DNA from 3 places in the Shewanella baltica genome. Region 1 is predicted to be linked to each of the others. Evidence: predicted binding sites of a transcription regulator. Region 1 holds the regulator's gene; each other region holds the start of a gene.
What was found. Region 1 encodes sigma-54, which starts transcription at its own class of promoters, with help from an activator protein. Its sites were predicted from a motif close to GTTGGCACGNNNNTNGNNT; they were not measured.
Positions count from the first base shown of each region.

Region 2: a site for sigma-54 is predicted at 3,036-3,054, ahead of DYH48_RS14145 (BON domain-containing protein). Genes of this name have one in related genera too.
Region 3: a site for sigma-54 is predicted at 3,979-3,997, ahead of DYH48_RS06915 (YccF domain-containing protein). Genes of this name have one in related genera too.

Region 1 is NZ_UGYM01000002.1:4,035,630-4,043,883, forward strand. Features, by position in the region: gene lptA (lipopolysaccharide transport periplasmic protein LptA) at 1-508, shown strand, start outside; gene lptB (LPS export ABC transporter ATP-binding protein) at 505-1,236, shown strand; gene DYH48_RS18090 (RNA polymerase factor sigma-54) at 1,344-2,822, shown strand; gene hpf (ribosome hibernation promoting factor) at 2,851-3,138, shown strand; gene ptsN (PTS IIA-like nitrogen regulatory protein PtsN) at 3,141-3,584, shown strand; gene rapZ (RNase adapter RapZ) at 3,581-4,435, shown strand; gene DYH48_RS18110 (HPr family phosphocarrier protein) at 4,422-4,697, shown strand; gene mgtE (magnesium transporter) at 5,038-6,402, shown strand; gene DYH48_RS18120 (molybdate ABC transporter substrate-binding protein) at 6,522-7,358, opposite strand; gene DYH48_RS18125 (YiaD family glycine zipper/OmpA-like lipoprotein) at 7,620-8,254, opposite strand, start outside.
Region 2 is NZ_UGYM01000002.1:3,112,782-3,121,035, reverse strand. Features, by position in the region: gene DYH48_RS14160 (hypothetical protein) at 1-48, shown strand, start outside; gene DYH48_RS14155 (DUF3224 domain-containing protein) at 203-625, shown strand; gene DYH48_RS14150 (IS4-like element ISSba6 family transposase) at 867-2,189, opposite strand; gene DYH48_RS14145 (BON domain-containing protein) at 2,446-3,000, opposite strand; gene DYH48_RS14140 (glutamyl-tRNA reductase) at 3,331-3,786, opposite strand; gene DYH48_RS14135 (sigma-54 interaction domain-containing protein) at 4,036-5,406, shown strand; gene DYH48_RS14130 (DUF4937 domain-containing protein) at 5,596-6,300, shown strand; gene DYH48_RS14125 (diacylglycerol kinase family protein) at 6,254-7,945, opposite strand; gene DYH48_RS14120 (hypothetical protein) at 8,113-8,254, opposite strand, start outside.
Region 3 is NZ_UGYM01000002.1:1,540,866-1,549,119, reverse strand. Features, by position in the region: gene DYH48_RS06940 (sigma-70 family RNA polymerase sigma factor) at 1-425, shown strand, start outside; gene DYH48_RS06935 (ChrR family anti-sigma-E factor) at 418-1,149, shown strand; gene DYH48_RS06930 (hypothetical protein) at 1,970-2,143, shown strand; gene DYH48_RS06925 (hypothetical protein) at 2,444-2,704, shown strand; gene DYH48_RS06920 (pyridoxal-phosphate dependent enzyme) at 2,797-3,801, opposite strand; gene DYH48_RS06915 (YccF domain-containing protein) at 4,087-4,494, shown strand; gene DYH48_RS06910 (alpha/beta fold hydrolase) at 4,535-5,455, opposite strand; gene DYH48_RS06905 (M14 family zinc carboxypeptidase) at 5,452-6,480, opposite strand; gene DYH48_RS06900 (substrate-binding periplasmic protein) at 6,655-7,401, opposite strand; gene DYH48_RS06895 (PGPGW domain-containing protein) at 7,672-7,944, shown strand; gene DYH48_RS06890 (AMP-binding protein) at 8,046-8,254, opposite strand, start outside.

The sequences.
Region 1 (8,254 bases):
CATGAGCGCCTTTGCTAAAGTTGACGACCTGAAACAGGAAGTCAAAATCAAGGCTGTGAGCCAAACGGCAGATATCAAGAACAACCAGATCATCTTCTTTGGTCCGGTTGAAGTCACCCAAGGTTCGATTAAAATCCATGCAGATCAACTGCGTGCATTTTCTGCCGAAGGTGAAAATAGCAAAATTTTAGTGGCCACTGGCAACCCTGCGACGTACAGCCAAGTATTAGACGATGGCCGTCCAGCCTCGGCGAGCGCGAAAGAAATTCGTTACGATATGGCGAGCCGCACCCTGACACTTAAAGGCAAAGCCTCGTTAGATCAAGCGGGCAGCCAAGTGACGGGTAATTTGATCCGCTACAACATCATCCAGCAAAAATTGATTGCTGAGAGCACCGGCAGTGGTGACGATCGCGTGATAACGATTATTCAGCCAGAAAGCTATCAAGATGATGCCAAACCAGACGCGCCAGCAGATAAACCTGTGAAAAAGCAGGACTCTAAATGACCCAAATCACCCTAAGAGCACAAAATCTGGCGAAGAGTTACAAGAGTCGCCAAGTGGTTAAAGACGTTAGTCTGACGGTAAAAACCGGTCAAGTCGTTGGCCTACTCGGCCCGAACGGCGCGGGTAAAACCACAACCTTTTACATGGTCGTTGGTCTGGTTAAAAGCGATAAAGGCCATATCTTTATCGACGATGATGATTTAACCGCAGATCCTATGCACCTGCGTGCCCGCAAAGGCATAGGTTACTTGCCGCAGGAAGCCAGTATCTTCCGTAAACTGACCGTCCATGACAACATCATGGCCGTGCTGCAAACGCGTAAAGAACTGAAAAAAGAGCAAAGGGAAGAAGAGCTAGAACATCTGCTTGAAGAGTTCCACATCACCCATATCCGTGACAGCCAAGGCATGTCATTGTCGGGCGGTGAACGTCGCCGTGTCGAAATTGCGCGGGCGTTAGCAGCAAATCCTAAGTTCATTTTGCTCGATGAACCCTTTGCTGGTGTCGATCCGATTTCGGTTATCGACATTAAAAAGATTATCGAACAGCTCAAAAGTCGTGGCCTTGGCGTGTTGATCACAGACCACAATGTCCGTGAGACATTAGATGTGTGTGAACATGCCTATATCGTGAGTCACGGAAACTTGATTGCCGAAGGAACACCCGCAGAGATCTTAGACAATCAGCAAGTTAGGGCTGTGTACTTAGGTGAACAATTCAGGCTATAGTTAATCAAGCGGAGCCAATGCAGGCAATTTATGCCAACATTGGACTCCACTCAAGATGATAACAAGCGACCTCATCCAACAATAATAACGTAGGGATCAGCGGTAACATGAAAGCGTCACTCCAGCTCAAACTGGGTCAACAGTTAACCATGACGCCACAATTACAACAGGCCATACGTCTGTTGCAACTGTCGTCATTAGAACTGCAGCAAGAGATCCAGCAAGCCTTAGATTCTAATCCCCTTCTCGAGCTGGAAGAGGATCAATTCGACGCCACTAAAGACCCTGTAAACCAAACGCTATCCGATACGGATTTCAGTGAATCTAGCACCCTGCCGCCAGAAAAAGACAGCTCCACCATAGACACGGCAGAGTCGCTCACGAAAGAGTCCATGCCCGACGAACTCCCCATGGACACCACATGGGATGAAGTGTTCACCGCCTCACCCAATTCTGGCCCCGGCGGCAGTCGTGAAGACGATATGCCCTTCCAAGGTGAGACCAGTGAAGGCTTGTATGAACACTTAGAATGGCAAAAAAACCTCACGCCGTTTTCTGAAACCGATTTAGCCATTGCCACCGCCATTATTGATGCCATCGACGATCAAGGCTATCTCACCCAAAGCACTGACGAAATCCTCGAAGCCATGGGCAATTCGGAGGTCGAGCTCGACGAAGTCGAAGCCGTACTCAAGCGCATTCAACATTTTGATCCCATTGGTGTTGCCGCCCGCGATTTAAGCGAGTGCCTGTTGATCCAACTGTCGCATTTCGCCGCTGACACGCCCAACCTAGAAAACGCCCGCATGCTGATCAAAGATCATTTAGATCTGATCGCCACCCGCGATTTTAGATTGTTGATGCGTAAGACTAAATTAAAAGAGGATGAGTTAAGAGACGGCATCGCGCTTATCCAAACCCTCAATCCCCGCCCAGGTTTATTGATTACGCCCAACGATGACGAATACGTCATCCCAGATGTGTCAGTGTCGAAGAAAAATGGCCGCTGGGTGGTTGAGCTGAATCCTGACTGCATGCCAAAAATCAATGTAAACCAACATTATGCCTCGATGGCGCGCAGCACTAAAAGCCAAGCCGATAGCCAATTTATTCGTGGTCATCTGCAAGAGGCTAAATGGTTTATCAAGAGTTTAGAGAGCCGTAATGATACCCTGTTGAAGGTGGCGAACTGTATCGTCCAATATCAGCAAGGTTTCTTTGAATACGGTGAAGAAGCCATGAAACCTATGGTGCTTAACGATATTGCCGAAGCGGTAGAAATGCATGAGTCGACCATCTCACGAGTGACGACACAGAAATACATGCATACCCCTAAGGGACTTTTTGAACTAAAATACTTCTTCTCTAGCCACGTCGGTACTGACGATGGTGGGGAGTGCTCATCCACAGCAATCAGAGCCTTCATTAAGAAACTGGTTGCAGCGGAAAACCAGAAAAAACCATTGAGCGACAGTAAGATGGCGCAACTTCTGGCAGAACAAGGGATCAACGTAGCCCGCAGAACCATTGCGAAGTACCGAGAGGCTATGCTCATTCCGCCTTCTAATCAGCGTAAAAGTTTATAACCTACAGTGGATATCGGAGGACGTTTCTATGCAAATAAACCTGAGTGGACACCATGTCGAAATTACCGAATCGTTACGCGCATATGTAGAAGAAAAGTTTTCAAAACTTGAACGCCATTTCGAACAGATCAATAATGTGCACGTTGTGCTCAATGTCGAGAAAATGCAACAGATTGCCGAAGCGAGAATAAATCTTATCGGTGGTGAAGTTTTTGCTACTTCAGAGCATGCTGACATGTATGCCGCTATAGACGCCCTGATTGACAAGCTTGATCGTCAGGTTATTAAACACAAAGAGAAGTTAACAAAACACTAATAATGGAACTTTGTACCATACTGCGGCCGGAGTGCACTACCTGCGCCACTCCGGGCAGCAAGAAAAAGGTACTGGAACTCATCAGCGACTTAGTCGCTGCCCAGTACCCGACCCTCTCATCTCAAGAGATATTCGAAAGCCTAGTGGCGCGCGAAAAGATGGGGAGCACAGGTATAGGTAACGGCATCGCCATTCCACATGGTCGACTAGCCGATATAGATCAGCCCATTGCCATACTCATTAAGTGTGAAGAGCCGATAGCATTCGATGCTATCGATAAGCAACCTGTTGATATTTTATTTGCACTACTGGTGCCTGCTGACCAATGTCAGCAACACTTAAGTACCTTGTCTTGCATGGCCGAAAAGCTGAGCGACAAGCAAATATTAAAGCAATTACGCAAGACGCATGATGAAACGGAACTCTATCAGGTAATCACTGGATGAAACTGGTCATAGTGTCGGGCCGCTCAGGCTCAGGCAAATCTGTCGCCCTAAGGGTACTCGAAGATCTCGGCTATTATTGTGTCGATAACCTTCCCTTGCCCTTAATCGGCACTTTGCTTGAGCAACTCAAAGGCAGTAACGATCTCGTCGCCATCAGTGTCGACGTGCGTAACATGCCTGAGCAGGACAAGGTCTTAGTGAAGCAACTGGCGAGCCTGCCTCCTGATACTGAGTTAACCAGCTTCTTCCTCAATTCCAGCGATAAAATTCTGCTCAAGCGTTACAGCGAAACCCGCCGTTTGCATCCTTTGTCGAAGAGCCAAGTCTCTTTGCAAGAAGCGATAAAGCTGGAAGGGAAACTGCTCGAGCCTATGTCAAAACTGGTCGATCACTACATAGATACGTCGAATTTGAATATCTATGATTTAAGCGATCAAGTGAGACAAATTCTGCTCGGCAGCGTCGATAAAGAGTTAGTGATTAACTTCGAGTCCTTTGGCTTTAAGCACGGAATGCCAACTGAAGCCGACTTTATGTTTGATGTACGCTTTCTGCCTAACCCACACTGGGAACTGGCGCTGCGTCCATTGACAGGCTTAGATGAGCCCGTGGCTGAGTTCTTAAATCGTCAACCACTTGTGAATAAGTTCATCTGGCAAATCGAAAATTTGCTGGAAACTTGGCTGCCACATCTCGAGCGCAACAATCGCAGTTATTTAACTGTGGCGATTGGCTGCACGGGTGGGCAACACAGATCGGTTTACGTCGCAGAGCAATTGGCTAAACGCTTTAGTAACGGTAAACATAAAGTTTATGCCCGCCATCGAGAGCTGAATAATGCCAAAGCTTGAACGTCAGATCACCATCTGTAACAAACTGGGATTACATGCCCGTGCCGCCACTAAGTTGGTGGTACTGGCATCCGAGTTTGATGCGACCATCACCTTAATACAAGGCGATAAACAGGCATCTGCCGCCAGCGTGCTCGGCTTATTGATGCTTGAGACTGGCATGGGTAAAACCATTAAACTTATCGCCGAAGGCCCAGATGCTGAGCCCGCTCTGGATGCCATTTGTGCCTTAATCGACGCTAAGTTTGACGAAGCCTGTTAGTTTGATTTCATACTCAGTGTTCCACACAGGCACTCAGATCAGTACACATCACACTTAGCACTGCTTATTTGTGCAGTTCACATCTCGTTTCAAAAGCTTGGCGACATATTTGTCGCTCGACGGCACGAACCATAGGCGATTACACTAGCGAGCATTACCGCTGACTCACCTTAGTTTTAGCCGCCTTAATCTATGCGTAAAACGCATGACCTATGCCAGAGCGCTCTATCTGTGACTGAAGCATAGTTATCGCGAAGTCACCGCTAAGTCTCAGCCCTGCGCCAAGCAGCGCACTCTCGAACCAATTTGCCGCACAGTGGCGGACAACTATGGAGGACAAATGCCCGTAGATAATTCAGAAAACGATCACACCGGACATAGTCTCGACCAGTTAAACCAAGCGCTTAGCAGTGGCATGTTTGTGCACGTGCGTAACATGCTGCAAAAAATGGCCGCCTCAGATATCGCGCTGATCTTAGAATCCTCACCACCCAGCGCCAGACAAGTGCTGTGGCAGCTTATCGATCAAGAACAAATAGGCGACATACTCGACGAGTTAAGCGAGGAACTCAAAGATCCGCTGATCCGCAGCATGAGTCCTGAGCGAGTTGCGAAAGCGACGGCGAGCATGGACACCGATGATCTGGCCTATATTCTGCGTAGTCTTCCCGATGCCGTTTACAAGCAAGTGCTGCAGTCGATGACGGAACAAAACCGCCAGCGGGTAGAACAGGCCTTATCCTATCCCGATGAAACCGCCGGCAGCTTGATGAACACAGATACCGTCACCTTAAGACCCGATGTAAATATCGATGTGGTGCTGCGCTATCTTCGCCAAAGGGGCAACCTGCCAGACACCACAGATACCTTATATGTCGTCGATAAACAGGACAAAGTGCTCGGCGGTGTCAGGCTGGCAGATCTACTGACTTGCGCGCCAAGCACCACAATTCGCAACATCATGGACCCCGATATCCAAAGTATTCCTGTGAGCATGTCCGACAGTGAAGTGGCGCAGAAATTCGAACGCAATGACTGGGTATCAGCTCCCGTTGTTGATAGCGATGGCAAGCTGCTAGGACGAATAACAATCGATGACGTGGTCGATGTTATCCGCGAAGATGCCGAACATTCCATGATGGGGATGGCGGGGATGGACGATGACGAGGATACTTTTGGCCCTGTGCTAAAAAGTACCCTACGTCGCTCACTCTGGCTCACGATTAACTTGTTCGCGGCACTGCTCGCCTCCTCTGTCAGCAATATGTTTGAAGGCACTATCGAGCAATTTGCCACTATCGCTATCTTGATGACAATTGTCCCTAGCATGGGCGGTGTGGCTGGTAATCAAACCTTAGCGCTCGTGATCCGCGGTATTGCCTTAGGCCATATCGGCCAAAGCAACGCCCGTTGGCTTATCGGTAAAGAATTATCGATTGGCTTTCTCAATGGCTTAATGTGGTCGATTTTAGTCTTTGTTGCCGTGTTGCTGTGGAAGGATGATATGGCACTGGCGGGATTAATTGGCAGTGCCATGCTGATCAACATGACAGTGGCTGGGCTTGCAGGTGCGAGTATTCCATTGATTTTAAAACGCCTTAAAATCGATCCCGCCCTCGCTGGCGGCATGGTGCTCACCACAGTCACTGACGTGGTTGGCCTGTTCGCCTTCCTCGGGTTAGCGACGCTCTATCTGATGCACTAACGCACTAATGTTTTAACGCTTTAACGCTTTAACGCTTTAACGCTTTAACAATTTGAGTTTATAACAAAAACGGCACCGAAAGGGTGCCGTTTTTTATCTCGCTGAAAAACTAAATAAGGCTATTTTGCCGGAGGTTGAAAGCCATAACTGCTCAGTATAGCTTGGCCTTTTGCCGATAGAATAAACTCAGCTAACGGCGTTGCGGCAGCATTAGCGCCCTGCAAAACCAGCAAACCATAGTCGGCCCCCACGGCGAGTTCCTGCGGTAAGTCGATGATTTGTAGACTCGGCACTTCTTTTTTAGCCAGCACAGCATTGGTGCAATAGGTTAAAAAGATATCTGCTTGCTTGTTTTCCATCACCCAGCCATAAGGATTGCGATCTTTAGGTGGTTTAGCACTTTCAGGGCCGCCCGTCAGTTGCAATGCCTTGGTCTCTAACGCGGCTTTCGCATTGGGTTTTACCGCTTCGGCCTTAGCAAAAACGGCCCAGGCATAATCACCCGCCGGATCGGCTTTCGGGGTTGAGGTGCCAACTTTGACCTTAGGATCTAATAAGGTATCGAGTAGCGTTGCGCTCGTCACCTGAACATTATCCTGAGCAACTGCGCAGAGTTGATTACGGGCAAACATTTGCACCGCTTTCCCCTGACCCGCATCCACTAATGCCTGCGGATGTTTCATATTCGCCGAGGCAAAAATATCGACTTTTTCCCCCTCTTGAATGCGTTTTAACAGTAAACCAGATGGAGCATATTGTGCCGCAACACTCGTTTGCGACTCGGCTTGATAAGCGGCAATAATATCTTTCATAGCAGTCTTTAAACTGCCTGCGGCGCGCAGCTCTATCGGCGCAGCTCCTGTGGTCACTTCGGCTTTCATCGGCATTCCTTGTACAGCAGCCACCATGATGACAGGGCTTAAACTCAAGGCAACTAACACGTGTTTTCTTATCATAGTCATATTCTCCTCTGGGCGCTAAAAGTCATTCTTGTGACTTATCCCCATACAGAACGTGAAATCGATAAAGGGATCAAGCTGAACTCATCCCGAAGCAAACTGCTGTGATGTGATTGTGGTGCAGATCACCCAAAACACAGGTTAGAGAGGACAAATTGTCTAGCTAAAATCTGCGGGGCACTTATCGCTAAATATACCTATTACAGAAACAAAAAAGTCGCCCTCTGGCGACTTTTGTAAAACTAGAATGCTTAATGTCTATTGACCCGTCGGCGTTAATACAATCTCAACGCGGCGGTTTTGGGCGCGGCCATTGGCATTAGCATTTGATGCGATAGGACTCGCTTCACCCATGCCTTTTGATTTTACACGAGCAGAGGCGACGTCTTTGCTCATCAAGTAATTACCCACTTCACCCGCACGTACTTGTGACAGACGTAAGTTGTAAGAGTCTGAGCCACTGCTGTCGGTATAACCTAATACGTTAAGCTGCGTTTTGCTGTATTCCTTGGCCACAACCGCCATTGAGTTCAGCACGCGTTTAGCGCCGTCGCTTAACTCGGTTTGATCTACGCCGAAGGTGACTTCATTAGGCATGTTCAAAATGATGTTATCGCCGCTACGGGTCACACTCACGCCCGTTGAGGCGAGTTGTTGGCGTAATTTGGTCTCTTGCACATCCATGTAATAACCAATACCACCACCGACTGCCGCGCCTGATGCAGCACCAATTAAAGCACCTTTACCGCGGTCGCTTTTGCTCGAAGAGACTACGCCAATGGCAGCCCCTGCGACGGCACCAATCAATGCACCACTGGTCGCTTTAGCGGTTTGTTGTTCGTTTGAATAGGGATTGATTGTTGTACAACCCGATGCAACTAGCGCGGTCGTCA
Region 2 (8,254 bases), 920 kb from region 1:
TTAGAGGTGACAGTGAGCGAAACTGGCATTACTCACATAACTCAGTAGTGAGTAGTCGTGCGCAAAGGGTCGGGAGTAAATGCATTATGGATCTGCGCAGGCTTGTGCTAAGTTATTTTTCGTTCCGTGTGTGATGCTTGCCGCAGCGGCAAGTATTCTCGGGTAGATAGACTTGGCATAATGTTTTGACAAGGAGAGTGTCATGCAAGTTAGTAAAATCACTGGGAAATTTGATGTTAAGCTCACCCCAGATAGCACCTATGCTACAGGTGTGGGCGGCGTAACGTTAGGTCGTATGGGTTTAGATAAAACCTTTTATGGCGAGCTTGAGGGCCGTAGCCAAGGGGAAATGCTCAGTGCAATGACGTCAGTCAAAGGCTCGGCTGGCTATGTGGCGATTGAGCAAGTGGTTGGCAAGGTGTGTGGTAAGCAGGGCAGTTTCGTGCTGCAACATTTTGGCATTATGACCGATGGACAAAACCGTTTGATCTTAGAAGTGGTTCCCCATTCCGGTGCGGGCGAGTTGCAGGGCTTAACGGGCACTATGGCCATCAGTATCGAAAATGGTCAGCATTTTTATGAGTTCCAGTTTGGCTTTGAAGCCAGCGCTGAGCCAGCATTTTAACGCGACTTCAGGCATGATTTTTTAGGCATGATTGTTTCTGAAAATATAGTTTCAGGCACTATTGCTTAAGGTGTTATCGCTTAAGGTACTATCGCTTCCAGCATTAGCCTGATGTCGTTCAATTTTCCTACCTTGATTTCGTTTTCTCAAACCTAGTCTTATCTACGTGGCCTAGAAAACCTTGTTTGATTAAATCTAATAATGGACATAAAAAAACCAGCCTAGGCTTAATGCCGTTCACTTAAGAGTGAACGGCATTTTTCTTTGGTCTAACCGGAAACTTGTTTTTGCTCATTTTAAGGACTCTTGGATAAGCTCTTTCCCGTTTACCATCCAACTTAAATTGCCGTGCATTGCGTTCTATATCCAATACGTCTCTCGGGACATTCCCCGGCGTTTGTGATGGCAGTTGCGTCAACTTGAAGATGATATAACTCGCCGCATCCCTAAAACTCAGTTGATTAGGATGGACCGATGGTAAGCTTTTAGCCAACAGCAACATCTTATATCTAATGAGATTATAGGCCAGTAGCACGCCCCACAGCTCTTGAATCACCAGCTCCGGTAGTTGACTGCGTAGCGTAAAACGACTCTCCAACAGATGTTGTTTCATCTCTCTGTAGCCCAGTTTGATTTCCCATCGATGGGCATATAAGTCGACGATGTCTTCGCTGGGGTAACGCATCGGGTCAGTCAACGAGGTCAAAATGGCGACTGACTTACCTTTCACTGTCTTAGTGAGTAAACGCGCTTCAAGGGTATCAGGGAGCTGCGGCCATTTCTTTCTGGCTTGAGGCGTGGTGGTGAGTTTCACCCACTGGTCATGTTTTCCCAATGTTCGAACCACCTCATATTGAGTGCCTTTCTTCAATGGCAACAACCAGTGGCTATCAGGTTGTGCTTGCTGCCAAGCATGTAACAGGCCGAGCGAGTAAAATCCTCGGTCAAATAGGGTTAGACTGTGATTGGGAATGCTAGGAATGAGCTGAGATGCTAAGTTCATTTCATTTTCGGCAACCGAATCAAAGGCGCTGTTGACCAACAAATGGCTACTTAATTCCATCAAGCAAACCATGCGAATTTGCGGATAAGCCGCTTCGCCTGAAGCGTTTGCGGTACGCGCAAAGGCGGCTTGATTTTGGACACTATCGGGTGTCCGCCACACTACACCGTCAACACCATACAAGTTAAGACCGCACCAATGTGGGTGTTCAGCTCTCGCGTGCCAGGTATTGGCGCTGCGACTAAACACTTCTCGAATAACCTCACTGCCTAATCGTTTACGCGCCTGAGTCACGGCGCTGCGTGCAACATAATCAATCTCTTGCGGCAAAACAATGTCGAGTTTGTTGATGAGTGACCGCACAGACTCCCCTCGGAACAAAGCCATGCCGATAACGGCCCAAATCATCGCGTCCATCGGCAATTTACGCCGTCTTAATGTCGCCACACCCTGAGAGTCCAAACAAGATTGAATTAACTCAGGTTCTAACACATCAGCTAAGCAGGTGAATTCGGTTAGGCGGATAATATGAGTGCGGGCGAGTGCTTCTGAGAGTTGCATAAAAAAATCCGATGACATGAGGTCATCGGATTTTGATCTTTTCAGCGAGATCGTCAAGCGATCTGTCTTAACTGATCGGCATTAAGCCTAGGCTGGTTTTTTGTTATTACTCTTTCTTATCAATCGAGTTCAAAAGTTGAGGCAAGATTAACGCCTTTTACTTAACTCTGACTGTTAAAGCGCTACTTTTGAAAGCTAGTTTCAGAAAGTGCAGTTACAGAAAGTGCAGTTACAGAAAGTGCAGCTTTAGCTAGCGTTAAGAGGCTTTTTTTACGACTTTGATTTTATCGACAACCTTTTTCACATCGTCGGTATTCTCGGCAATTTTCAGCGCTAACTGACGTTCGGCATCGCTAGCAACTTCACCTTTTAAGGTGACGATACCATTAGCGACATCCACATTAATCTGGGTGCCGGAAACATCGGTTGAAAACAGTAAACGGGTTTTGACGACTGTGGCAACCTTAGAATCGGTCAAAGTCGCGACAACTTCACTGGTGCCTTCTTTCTCATTCATTACAGTGAGTTGGTTATCGACATCTTTTACGCCGTCTAAACTTTTGATCAGTTCAGTGGCAAGAGCTTTATCGACACTGCTTTCCACTTTACCCGTTAACGTCACGTTTCCGTCTTTAACATCCGTTATAATGTCAAAGGAATTGAGGTTAGTGTTGAGCAGTAAAGTGGTTTCAGCTTTACCATCGATCCACGCATCCTTAGCCCCGTCCTTCCAATCTTGAGCCGCTGCGACATTTAAACTGATTGAACCGACAAGTAAGGTCGCTAGTACTGATGCTGTTGTGGTTTTCATAATCATATCCTCCGTTGTTTTCTCGATGTTAGATAATGCGTGAATCGTGCCAATATAGTTAAGGTGTTGATTTTAAGGTTTTTATGTGCTGTTTTTGATATTTTGACAGAAGGAGTCTTTTGTTTAAGTCGGTCTTTTTTACCGACAAAATGTAATTTTTTCTGGCAAGCAGAGTCATCTTTAAAGCATAAAAAACCGCACGACTGTGTGCGGTAAAGTGTGTGCGAAATAGTGTGTGGAGTTGCGCGGTGCGTTAAAGCTGGATATTGCCAGGTAAAGAGGCTCATACTGATGCGCACTGATACAAACTGATGTAACAAGTGCAAAGGATTAACCAGAATTGAGCGAACTCATACCATCGCAACTGATTTGCAACCAAGCGGCACCTTCTGCGAGCTGATTGGCAAGCTGTGGCTGATGTGCTTGCCTTACCGCTTGTTTCATCTGGATTAACACTTGTTGTTCAATGGCGACAAGTGCGGCCATCGCCTGCGATATATGGCACTGATGCAGCAACTCTGTCGCTTGAGTGTAAGTGACTGGTATCGTATGACTCAGGCCATGAAGCGGCTCGCTAGCCAAAGGGCGCAGCTGTTCAAATCGCCTCAACATTCGCTGGTGGATATTCGCTTTAGTCGAAAAAATTCGCTTAAGGTTATAGTCTTCGACGTACGTCATCGCTTGGTTGTAAAATGTTAGCCCCTCTTGATTGAGCTTTATTATTTCATCAATCAAACTGATATCGGCACGGATATCAGTCTGATGTTGCACAACATTAGACTTCATTATGGGCCTCCTAATGCCAGTGTTCGGCACTGTCCTGTTTAACGGTTTGGATTAACTAATTGCGTTTCGTTCAGCTACCATGCATATTTTGTTCTCATTTTTAATGGTATGTTAACAGACTGATTTTTAGACTGATATTCTCGGTTCATTGCGCCATCTTCTTAGAATATCGGCAACTATTACCGCTGCTGTTGTTAAAATTTCACGACTGACATACAGTAGCCCTTTATACACAGGGAGTGGGATAGCATGGCTCGATTGACACTTTTTTATCACCTGCAGGATGTAAACGCCGAACAAGCCATCTTAGAACTCGCCGGCGCTGCCGACTTTAATAAACTACGCAGTGTCGATGATTTGCCTTGGATAGAACAGCTTGAGGCGAATCACGTCGATGTTGCCATTATTGAGCTGTCCAGCCTTAGCCGTGAGGATTATCTCGGGCTGCTGGACAATGCGGCCTTGTCCAATATCGAGTTTATTTTTCTCTCCGATGGTCAGCCGAACCCCAATCTTGATCAGTTAATGTCGCATTTTGCCGGTTATCATTTTCGCAAACCCTACGACATGACGTTAATCAGCGATATCTTCGCCGATTTTGCCCAGTATCTAGTCTCATCACCAATCCGGCCTCGGCCTTTTTCCAGCGAGCTAGACCAATATGGTTTACTTGTCGGTTCCTCTGCAGCTATGCATAAGCTGTATCGCACGATTCGCCGCGTCTCCGCGACCGACAGTAATGTGCTGATCATTGGTGAGAGCGGGGCGGGTAAAGAGCTGGTCGCCAATACCATACATCTTGCCAGCCCTAGGCTGAACGAGCCTTTTATCGCGATTAACTGCGGCGCCTTAAGCCCTGAATTGGTCGATAGCGAGTTGTTTGGCCACGTAAAAGGCGCATTCACTGGCGCTCATCGCGATCACAAAGGCGTATTTGAGCAGGCAGAAGGCGGAACCTTATTTCTCGATGAAGTCACCGAAATGCCAATTGAGCATCAAGTGAAGTTACTCAGAGTGCTTGAAAATAGTGAATATCGCCCCGTTGGCGGTGCCAAAGTGCAACTCGCCAATGTGCGGATTGTGGCGGCAACCAATCGCGATCCCATAGCGGCAATCGAGGCTGGGCAATTTCGCGAGGATTTATATTTCCGTTTGGCCCAGTTCCCTATCCGCGTTCCACCCTTAAGGGAGCGTGGCGATGATATTCTTGGGCTGGCGCAGCATTTTCTTGCCTATCGTAACGTGGCCGAAAAGCAGAATAAAAGCCTCGCTGATGACAGTGCGCAGATGATCGCTGCGTACCCTTGGTCGGGTAATGTGCGTGAATTAAAGCATGCCATTGAGCGAGCCTATATTCTGGCAGACCAAGAGATTTTACCCAGCCATTTACAGTTGCCACAGGCAAGTGAAATGGGGACATCTTGCGATGACCAAGTCGTTATCCCGCAGGGCATGCGTTTAGATGACTTAGAAAAAATCGCCATTTATCAAGCATTAGAAACGACTCAAGGTAATAAAACCGATACCGCTGAGCAACTGGGGATCAGCGTGAAAACCCTTTACAACAAGCTCAGCAAGTACGAGCAGCAAGTCGAAGCGGGTGAATCGGCGGTAGAATAGTTTTTTGCGCTCAAAAGCCGCAGATGTGAGTGAGTTTAACATCTCATTGAGCTTTATCCTGCGGCTTTAGCCATCTTAAGCGTACCGTTGATGTGGTTGCTAGCAAGGAGGTTTAAGCCAAGTGACATCGGCTCTTTGGGATTGGATTTCACTATGCTTGGCCACTGTTTGCAGCGTTAGGAGCGAGATTTGACGATAGTAAAGTTGATTACTTGTCAGGTTGGAAATGAACAAGAGCAAGATTTTTCTCAAAGCCAACAGATATGGAAAGCGTTGAGCAACTGCGTAGGTTTTAGAGGCCAGTTCGGTGGTTGGAGTCAACCCGAAAGGCAGGCGATTATTGTGGGTGTATGGCAATCACTCGAGGATGTTACGGCTTTCATGGGGTCAGTTCACGACGAGCTGTTCTCCAAAAGTGGTCAGCAAACAACTTATAAACAGTGTGATGTCCATTATTTTGAAAATATACTGAGTATCCCTTCGCTAACTCATCATCCTGCAGATCAAAATCACAATGTCATTCGGTTGGCTTATTGCCGAGGAGTGCAAGATGTCGAACGTTTTTTAAGTGACCAACGAACGATTTGGAACGCTCATCTTGGACAAGCAGAGGGCATGCTTGGCGGTTGTGTCGCCCGCAGTCTAAAACAGAGTGACTACTTCATCGTTATGACGCGCTGGGCGTCGAACCCAGCTCATGACAATTACGTAAAAACCGTTCTGCCAACCCTTAAAAAGCAAGTGTTACCTGAAAGCTATATTGAAAATATGTCGGGTTGTTTAGTGCAGGAAGAATGCTTATGGGAAGTCGTTCCTAGTAATGACTCAAGCGTGCCAGCAAGATGTATCACCCATCCTCTTCAGTTATTTCCTGATAAGGCACAAACACCTTAAGGGATGCGGGTTGGACTTCAATGGTGAGATCTGCGGGTTCAAAGATTTCGCCATCAATCACATATTTACACTTGGGCTGACTACTAATATTCACTTTTTTCGCATGGGCGTGGTGGACTTTGGTCGCGGTAGAAGGCGCGCTAGGTCGCTTTGAATGTGTGTCTTTATTACCTTCTTTTACCCATCCAGCAATGGCTAATTCGGCCAGACTAAGGAGCTTGTCTGTCGGCTCACTGCCGGCATCTAGCCAGGTAATATCGAGCAGGCCATCTGTCATATTTGGCTCGCCATCGCCTTGCGCTAATACGCTGGTAAACGGGGCAGCATTGGCAACAATGAGGCTATGGGTGGTCAATGTTGTGGGCTCGGCATCATCTAAGCTGAGCTGTATGGTTAAAGTGATATCGGCATTGACGGCGCGCCATAAACCATCGAGGTAGGCAAACTGGCCGAGGGCATTTTTACGTTCACGGTTGGCCGATTCAATCATCTGCTGTTCAAAGCCTATCCCCACAAGTAACAAGACTAATTGTTCATTACAACGAGCTGTATCAATGGCTTGGTAATGCCCTTGGATAATATTGTCCAGCGCCTGAGAGACAGGAATGAGCTTACTGCCTAAACCAAATAGCGCGTGGCTGAGGGCGTTAGTCGTGCCTAACGGAATGATCCCTAAGGCGATATCAGTGTTCACTATTTCCGATGCTACCTCTGTCACTGTGCCATCGCCACCACAGGCAATAATGATATCTGCGCCGCTACTACGGGCTTTTTTGGCGAAGGTGTTTGCGCTGATATTTTCGGTAGTGAGTTTTAACGTTAGGTCAAAATAGGCTTTTAGTTCATCTTGGATTTGCTCGCCATATTGTTGCCATTTGCCGCCGCCAGAGACTGGGTTGGCGATAATCCACGCCACTTTATGGATGTTGATTTTGCCTTGCTTGAGCATGTGTTCAAGGGCGCGTAATTGCCATTTGTTTAAGCCCGCGGTTTTGCGGACCTGCTTAATTTGTTGTAATACTTCGGCGAAGTTGCGCTGTTTATCTTTACAGACTAAATAGGCGGCGAGCACCAGTACTGAGCGGCCACGCCCCATAGCACAGTGGATCAGCACCTGTTTATTGGCGCGCACTTGGCGATGCAACCAGTTAACGGCTTGATTGAGCTGAGCGCTGGTCGGCACGCTATGGTCGAGGATGGGAATGTTTAAATACTCGATATGATCTTCAAACTGCGACCAATCTAAGCCATCAAATTCGGCGGTCACATCAAGAATTGCGGTGATCTTATTGGCTTTGATTTTCTCCAGATCCGCAGAAAATAATCGGCAGCCGAGATACAACTGCTCATCTATCTTTTGCATCGACGGCACTGAGTCGCGTTTTCTCGCCCAATGGTTATACAGCCGGCAGCCCAATAGAAACGGAATAAAGCCCCAGCGAATATACCAAGGGATAGTGCCATCTTGGCGCTTTCTAAAAATGCTAGCCAGATTAAACCAATAGGCTGAACCGACTAAAAACAGCGACAGGCTCGTCCAAGCCCAAATAAAGGTGAGCAGGGGAGACGTGCCCGTTACCGCAAAATAGGCTAGCAACACGGCACCTGCTAAGTAGAAATATTTGATGTGGATTTTGCTTAGCATACGCGCCCTCCAATGCTGTATTTTTGATTTAACCGCTGCATGTTAAACGGCTGACTGCATCGGTGAATCGCGTCGTTGAAACTAGGTTCTAACTTAAGTTTAAATTAGGTGCTAACTCAAAAGGGTGGCAGTAGACGAGTCTATTGCCACCCTAAAGTGAGGTTTGTTTAGCACTTAGTATCTTTAGCCTTAACGCCTTCTTTCACTTCTTCACAGGCATCTTCAATGGCATTACCTGTATCTGTCATCACTTCATCAATTTTTTCGCCGGCATCTTCGGCTTTGTTATCACTACAGGCGGTTAAACCT
Region 3 (8,254 bases), 2.5 Mb from region 1:
AAGGCTTAGCCATGGATTTAGTTCAAGAAACCATGACCAGCGTGTGGACTAAGGCCCATCTGTACAATGCAGAGAAAGGCTCAGTGACGACTTGGGTATTTACCATAATGCGTAATCAGTGTTTCGATATGCTGAGACGAGTACAACACAATAAAGAAGATACCTTTGGCGATGATATTTGGCCGCTGTGCGATGCGACCATGGCTCAAGACACACTCACTGATCATAAATTGACGGCGAAACTCCTCCAACATCTTGATGCCCTTCCCCTAGCACAAAGACAAGTCGTGCAAGGTATCTACATGCAAGAACTCACTCAACAAGAGCTAGCCGATGCCCTCAAGGTGCCAATAGGCACCATAAAGTCACGATTAAGACTCGGGCTAGAAAAGTTGAAAAGTTTCTTGGAGACACACAATGATTAAGCATCATCCCCAACAAGATTTACTCGTGAGCCATGCGAATGGGGTCTTACCTTTATCGATGGCCATCGCGGTATCAGCACATTGCGCATTGTGTGAGACGTGTCGTGAGCAACTAGCCCTGTTAACCGAGCAAGCTGCCAATTCGGCATTAAATCCAGATGGCGCTCATGCTCATGCTGCAAAGCATCATATAGACCAAGAGTCGATTCACACTGCGCATATTGATACTGGAAACACTCAAGCGACTAATGTACCAGTGATGGATATTGACGCTATGCTGGCGCAAATCATGGCCCAGCCTGCGGCAACGGATGTGCCTAATAATGCTCCTCTGGATGTTCAAGTAAAACAACAGCATTACACAGTGCCGTCGGTGTTTCGCCAGCATTTGGCCCGTCCTTGGCAAATCTTAGGCAAAGTCAGTCGTATGCGTTTTGATGTCGATGAAATGAACACCCGCGCGAGCTTGTTACACATAGATGCGCAAGGTGAAATCCCCCAACATACCCATAAGGGCTATGAGTTAACCCTATTGTTAGCGGGAGCGTTTTCGGATATTAACGGTGACTATGTGCCAGGTGATTTTATTGTGCTCGATAGCCAACATCACCACTCACCTAAAACCGTTGACGGTTGCTTATGCTACACAGTGTTAGATGCGCCGCTGCATTTTACCAAAGGCCTAAGCAAGTTGCTTAACCCCATAGGTGAACTGATTTATTAAGCCTGTAGCCAGTGCTTTAACATGACTTATTTACTCCGTTTTAAAATGAGTCCGCTGCTAAATTTTCAATTACTGAATCTTCAGTTACTAAATTTTCAGTTACTAAATGACGGCCATTAATCCCATTGAAATAACCTATTTCTGTGGGATTTTTTATTCTATTTGCATGAGTTTTTTATTCAGTTTGCTAGAATTTTTAATTCAATTGGCTAACAGTAGCCACATCCTATTCGCCTAAAAAGCCGTAATATGGACACTCAGCATTGCAGCTAAATACAAGATAATGACATGTTCCATGCTAAGCTTTATGCTTTAAATCAAATGAATAGCCAGAAACAATTCACGTTAACTCAACATCAATCAACAAATAATCACATTGAATAAAAATTAAACTTGCATAAGCTATTTTTATTGATATACTGCACGTCGTTTTGAGAAACACCTTGTTGTTTACCTTTTTAAACCAGCCTGACTATTAGCAATCAGAGTTCGGTCCTCATAAAGAAAGCCTACTACAAGCAAAACCCCATAAGCTCAAGCATTCGATACCACTAAAATCATGTGGTTATGTCTGTGAACTTACTGTTCTCCACACTGTCATAGTATTGTCATTAAGCTATGGTCAACTGGCAGAATCAAGTTAGTCCATTGGCATAATCGACAGCATGTATTATTTATCGATTAAGCATCTCTTGATTAATGAATCAAAGATGGGGTAACCTCGATACTCAATAGAACGAATCTTTCGCAAATTGCTAAGGATATTTTATAGTTACAACTATCTCACCTATGGGTGAATTAACAAAAAGGAGTGTGGCATATGTCATACAAAATTAATGGACATGAAATTACAGTGAACTTCCCTGTAGATTCAATCTCAGTAAATAAAACCTCAATTGCTTTTACCGATCGTCAAGGTAAAAACAGACAGACTTTTTCAAAGCGTACAGAAGCCATCAGCTTTATGAAATGGTTATTGTCCGCAAACAAATAAGTCAAAAAATAAATTAGACGATAAGTTAGAAATAAGTACTGTAATACCCCGTTTGCTCAAGTGTATTTAATCGGTTTCCATTCTCTTCGCAGTACCGAGCACTTAAGTAAACTGATAGCCGAATGTCACGAACACGCTATCCTTTTTTACGTCATCATGACGAATACATTTGGTTCAGGCTGTATCTCTCTCACACAGATACCTGCCGAACCAAATGAGTCAAATCCAGCTTAGCTCACCTACTTCCACTGCAGCATCCGCTAATATTCATCCCCATGAATACTGTACAGCACCTCACCTATGCCAAAACCCAATACCCAAATCGCCATGCAAAGCTTGATAAGCCAGATCAAAGCGACAATTCCGCTCAATTTAACGGAAGCACAACTGTGCCAAGGACAATGTTTAGGTTGTTCGAAAAAAATGCTGGAAATGTTAGATGCTGAAATCAGCTATTGGCAGTTTAGCGATGTAATACCTAGCCTAAAAGATTTAAAAAACCTCGAGAATATAGGCCAACGTACCTATAAAATCCTTAAGCGAAACCATCTACTATCTTAAGAAACTATCTACTGTCTTAAGAAACCATCTGCCGTCTTAAAAAAGCGGTCTTAATCTATTGCGCTGGTTATATTACTATTCTTTGAAAATTCTCATACTCCAGAAAATTTACGCTGATAACGCGGCAACATGGTCTCATTCCCTAATATTCCGCCTTGATGCAAATACATCACATGACCTAATTCACTACGCTGTAAGTAATCCTCAAGCACAATAAAACCTAAGGGATCGTAGAGTAGTTCAAATTGAATACCTGAGGCACAAACGCGCTGCCACATGGCATAAAATTCTGGGTAGAGTTTACCAAAGTGATATTTTTTGCCGACATTCACTATCTGTGGATGCTCGAGAGTATTTGGATTAAGCATAGAGAATTGCAAACGTAAATAATCATCGCCGCCCACCACGGCGCAAGTCACGATGCGAATCGCCGTTTGCTGACGAATAAAGTACTGATTTAAAAATAACGCCGTCGTCCCCGTCCCCGACGGTAAAAATACTGTTAAATCGACTAAATCATTCGCCTGCGCAAATTGCACTATTTCTTGCGCCAGTCTATTTACCCCGTATTCAGCGTAGGAACAGCGACCGCCCTCTGGGATAAAAAGCGCCGTAGGTTCATTCGCGAGTATCTGAGTCTCGATATACTCTTGGCAACTCAGTCGCGCACCACCCGTTTGCAAAGCAGGTTCACAACTAACATTGTGGCCAGATAAAACCTGAGGTTCACCCTGCGACTGAGTAAACGCCAGCTTTTGCGCCATTAACTCACTTAAGTCGATAATATTGGCGCCATTTGCCAATGCCGCAGCGTAATTCCCCGTGGGATGCTTAACAATCTGGCTGGCAATATGGTCAACATAAAAATCACACTGCCAGCCTTTCATCTTGGCCAATGTAGATAGGGAATACAAAGAGTTTGCTAAGGGTGAGCCATGACCTATCACCTTGTTGATGCCTGCAAACTCATGATCTAAAAAGTAGCCGAATTTACGCGCTTTATTGCCGCTAAACGCTGGATGCAATAAATCATCACGTTTTAGAAATATTTCTCGACCAGCAAAGGCAAAAATATCGACGGGGTAATTTGCAAACATCAGGCTACTCAAACGATTAAATACTCAGGCTTTTAAGCCATTGGATGGAATGGCTAGTGTAACGCCGCCTTTGCTCTTCTGCTCTTAAGAAATTAGCAATTTAGCGAAGAATTAGTAAAAATCACAAATGAAGCTTAAACAGGTGGATGTAAGACATTGATTTTTGAAAATAAAATAATTGGCACGTTTCTCGCTTAGTCATTGGCATATATTCAGTTTATCAAAGCTAACGGCATTCATTACAGCTAACGATAAAGGCTAAAAAAGTAACATAAGGAGTTTTCAATGGCAGTATTACGCTTAATATTCAACATCGCTTGGTTTGTACTCGGCGGATTTGTGATGGGACTCGCTTGGTGGCTCGCAGGTATTCTGTGTTTTATCAGCATTATTGGTATTCCCTTTGGCCGTGCCTGCTTTGTTATCGGCGAAATGACCTTCTGGCCCTTCGGTCAAGAACAAATCAACCGTCGCCACTTAACCGGTCGTGATGATTTAGGTACGGGTGTCCTAGGCATGATGGGAAACATTATTTGGTTCTTGCTGTTTGGGATCTGGTTAGCCATAGGCCACTTGGTCCATGCCTTAGCCTGTTTTGTGACTATTATCGGTATTCCCTTTGGGATACAGCATCTTAAATTGGCGTTACTCAGCCTAACCCCGATCGGCCAAACTGTAGTGGCTAAAGCCTAATCGATAGTGAGTTAACCGCCTTAGCGCTGTTCATTCTCAGTTATTTACTGTCGAGAGTGGATAGCGCTTTTTTATCCCATGCTGAAAATATCGCCTCGTTGAAGGTCATTTCTTCCTCCAGTAAATCGTTGCAACTATATTGAGTATGGGCATATTGAGCATGGGCATATTGAGCATGGGCAGGTTCATCATCCTCTTGAACCTCTGCTTGCGGCTTAGTCGGCGCAACAATAGCCAACAGATAATGTGCCAGTTTTGCAGGGGCATCTATGGCCGCATCATGGCCGCAATAAGCTAATACGATCAAATTAGTGCGAAAGTGCAGTGCTAAGGCTTTGCTCGATGCAATGCTCACCAACGCATCACGGTCGCCACAGAGTACACTTATCGGCACTTCCACGGTCAATGGGCATTGATATCGGAAAGCCGCCCACAGTTGCCGCCAGGCGTTACGGATAGTTGGCGACGATTGGCGGCGAAACTCACTCCATTCGGCAATTAAACCGCAGTCTCGCCGATGACGAAAACTGGTTAAACGCACTATCGTCGACTCGATGGGATGTAAAGCTTTACCCCGAGCCCGCAAGAAAAACGCCTTTAATGCATTGAGTGGATTAAATCTTTGATACCACGCCGATAAATTAGCCGCACTGCTGTTTAGTACAAATACATGCCTTATCTGCCAAGGTCGCTGGCGCGCCATTTCTAGCGCTAACATACCGCCCATAGACAAACCGAGAAGGTAAATGGCTTCTCCATTTTGCACCTGCTCATCCAATTGCTGCCACACGGCATGGGCATAGTCAGCAATCTTAAGCGGACTGGCCTCGGTTGATAGCGTTCCGTTGCCCGGCAAATCAGGTGTCAGTACTCGCAATCCCTTTTGTCGCAGTCGTTGATCGAAACCATTCCAGTGGCGTTGATCACGCATTAATCCCCGCAGTAACACCCAAGTTGTCATGACTGTGGCTCCCGATACCAATACTGCCGCGCGCACTCGGTTAGCTCAGACAAACGTTCAGGCGTTAACTGTTCTAACGATTGGGCGTAGGCAGCTTCCATTATAAATTGCATCAGCACTGTGTGCCTGCGTAAAATCCTGTGGTGCCGATGTGTTTTTTGCGGATTGAAAAAGCCTGCAAAATTAAAGATTTGTCTGGGATTTTTCTTTATCCAAGCCCACGATCCCATTTCTAATGTCAAGGGCAAAAACGGCACCTGAGCATGGGGATCAGCCACTTGATGCTGGCGATAGAGGTAATCCCAAATATCCCCATGGGTGCGATAAAACTGACTCTGGGGTGCGAGCCTATAATGGCCATGATGGGGATAACTTTGTTCAAATAATTGTTTTAGATGAAAAATATAATTGGCATTTTCGAAGGCGGTACGCGTATGGGCGTAGGGAAACCAGATATGATCACTCAATCCAAAGCCTGAGTGCGCATCGAGGGAAATCAAACTGGTGCTGCGGCTCAGCAATTGCTGTACATAGGCAACTAAGCCGGTGGTTTCAAGCTCCATTCCCCCCATGCCGCGATACCAAGGCAGCCGTGACGATATACGCTGTCCTCCCACCATAAAAGAGACTTTTTCGCTGGATTCTATCGGGGCGTTACGCATCAAATCCACTTGATTGCCATTGCCCCGCGTTCCCATAAATAAACCAACGGGATTCACCACAGGCACAAAAGCTAACCGCACGCCCGTTAACATCTGTTGTAGGTGCTTATCCCACACCAGCCGCTGCAACAAACTGTTCAGCAATGCCAAGATGACTTGAGAGCCAATACGTTCAACCCCATGCACGCCGCCCACAAAGAGTACTGTCGGACAGGGCTTCTCTCCTCCGCCCAGTTCAACACTGTAGAGAGGAAAATGTTCGTGACGAAATGGGATGTCAGCAAGAATTTGATACTGCAACTTAAGATGATGAGTATCAATGAGTTGTTGCAGCGTATCTAACTCAAAGGGAAGTTTATTCATGTCACCTTAATCAATAAAATGAGAAAGCAACTCATGCCGTTAAGGTGATGCTAATAGTGAACAAAGACAGAATGATGACAAGCGGAATATCTGATGTAATTTTGAGAGGAATTGGCTGAAAATAGAGGAAAAAATAAGGGGGAAAATTGAGAGCACACTAACCTAAATTATGCATTAGTCTTCACGATACAGTAGCTCTCCGATGATGGTTTCGACATCAATTTGCGCCAAGCCTTGATCAAAAATATCCCGCCAACGTCGGCCTTCTTCGGTATTACGAAACGCAATATAAAGCTGCTTATTCGCTAAAATTTGGCGGTTGATTTGCAGTTTGTCCGCCAATGGCTGCAAGGGCTTTTGCTTAAGTAAATAGTGCAGCACGTTGACATCGATTACCGCCGCATCAATACGGCCTGCGGCCACTTTCTTAATATTGTGCTCATCTGAAGTCACCGCTTCAGTCGGCTGAACGCCTGTGGCAATCATGCGATCTAACGCCTGAGTATTCACGTAATCTTTCACCACACCTAAGGTATAGCGATTCAGATCTTCGACATAATTCCAACTCACAGGATGGGCTTTTTGCTCCACCAGTCCCAAAGGACCGTCGCCAATCGATTTAGAAAAAACAAACTTTTCAGTCTCAAAGTAATACTCAGGGAAATAACCCAGATAGTCAGAATTAGGCATACTGGCGAGCTTTACAGCGCGGCTCCATGGGTAAAAATCCACTTCTAATTGGTGCCCCATCACTTTGAGCGCCGCCCGCGCCACAGCAATACTCGCGCCCTGCTCGGCTAATTGCTGCCCCGAATAAGGCGGCCAAAGTAAGGATGTCAGCATTAAGGTATCCGCCTTCGCTGTGCTCAATCCCATGGAGGAAAGGCAACACGCAAGGAGCATTGAACGCCATCGAACCATTTGGGACTCCTTAGCCAGCAGAATGGGTTGACTAGTAAATCATCGACAAATTGAGCTTTAGTTTTTATCTGCCAAGATTTTTTCTCTGGTTTTAGTATAGCCATGAAGCCACTGCGGGGAAGTGAAGTTTTGTTACAATTAGGCTAACGACATAAGCTGCCAATAAATGAGCAAAGGATTAGACTGAAAACTGATATACAGTTAGCACACAACTGATAGTCAGCTGACAGTAGATCTTGATTCAATTAACTCACCATGAGGCCAACTCCTATGCGCAAAGTTACCTTTTTCAATCTCGCGCCGTCCTCCCATGCAAAAGGCGCGATAACTAAAGCAGGGATCACTGTGATTGGCGCAGCTTTAACCTTGCTCGGGCTGGTCTTTTTACTCTTACCTGGCCCAGGTTTACTCTTGATTATCTTAGGATTGGCGCTGCTCAGCACACAATATGCCTGGGCAAAGCTGGCGCTACGTCGCAGCCAGCGAAAGTTAACTCAAAGTGCGGCTTGGCTTGATGGCATGACTCGTCGACTCTTCCGTTAACTCGTTAACTTGTCGGTTAAACGACACCTATAGACTGAATAAAATTCAAGCCGCATTGTGCGGCTTGAAGTCAAAAAAGCAGGCTCGCCAAATCACATCACTTAAGCATTAATATCTTCATATAACTCTTGATACATCAGCTCACGCATTTTGAATTTCTGAATTTTCCCCGTTACTGTCATTGGGTACTGATCCACAAACTTGATGTAACGTGGCACCTTGAAATAGGCAAACTTCTCGGTGAGGAAATGGCGAATATCTTCCTCGGTAATCGTCGCGCCAGAGCGGACTTTAATCCAAGCACACACTT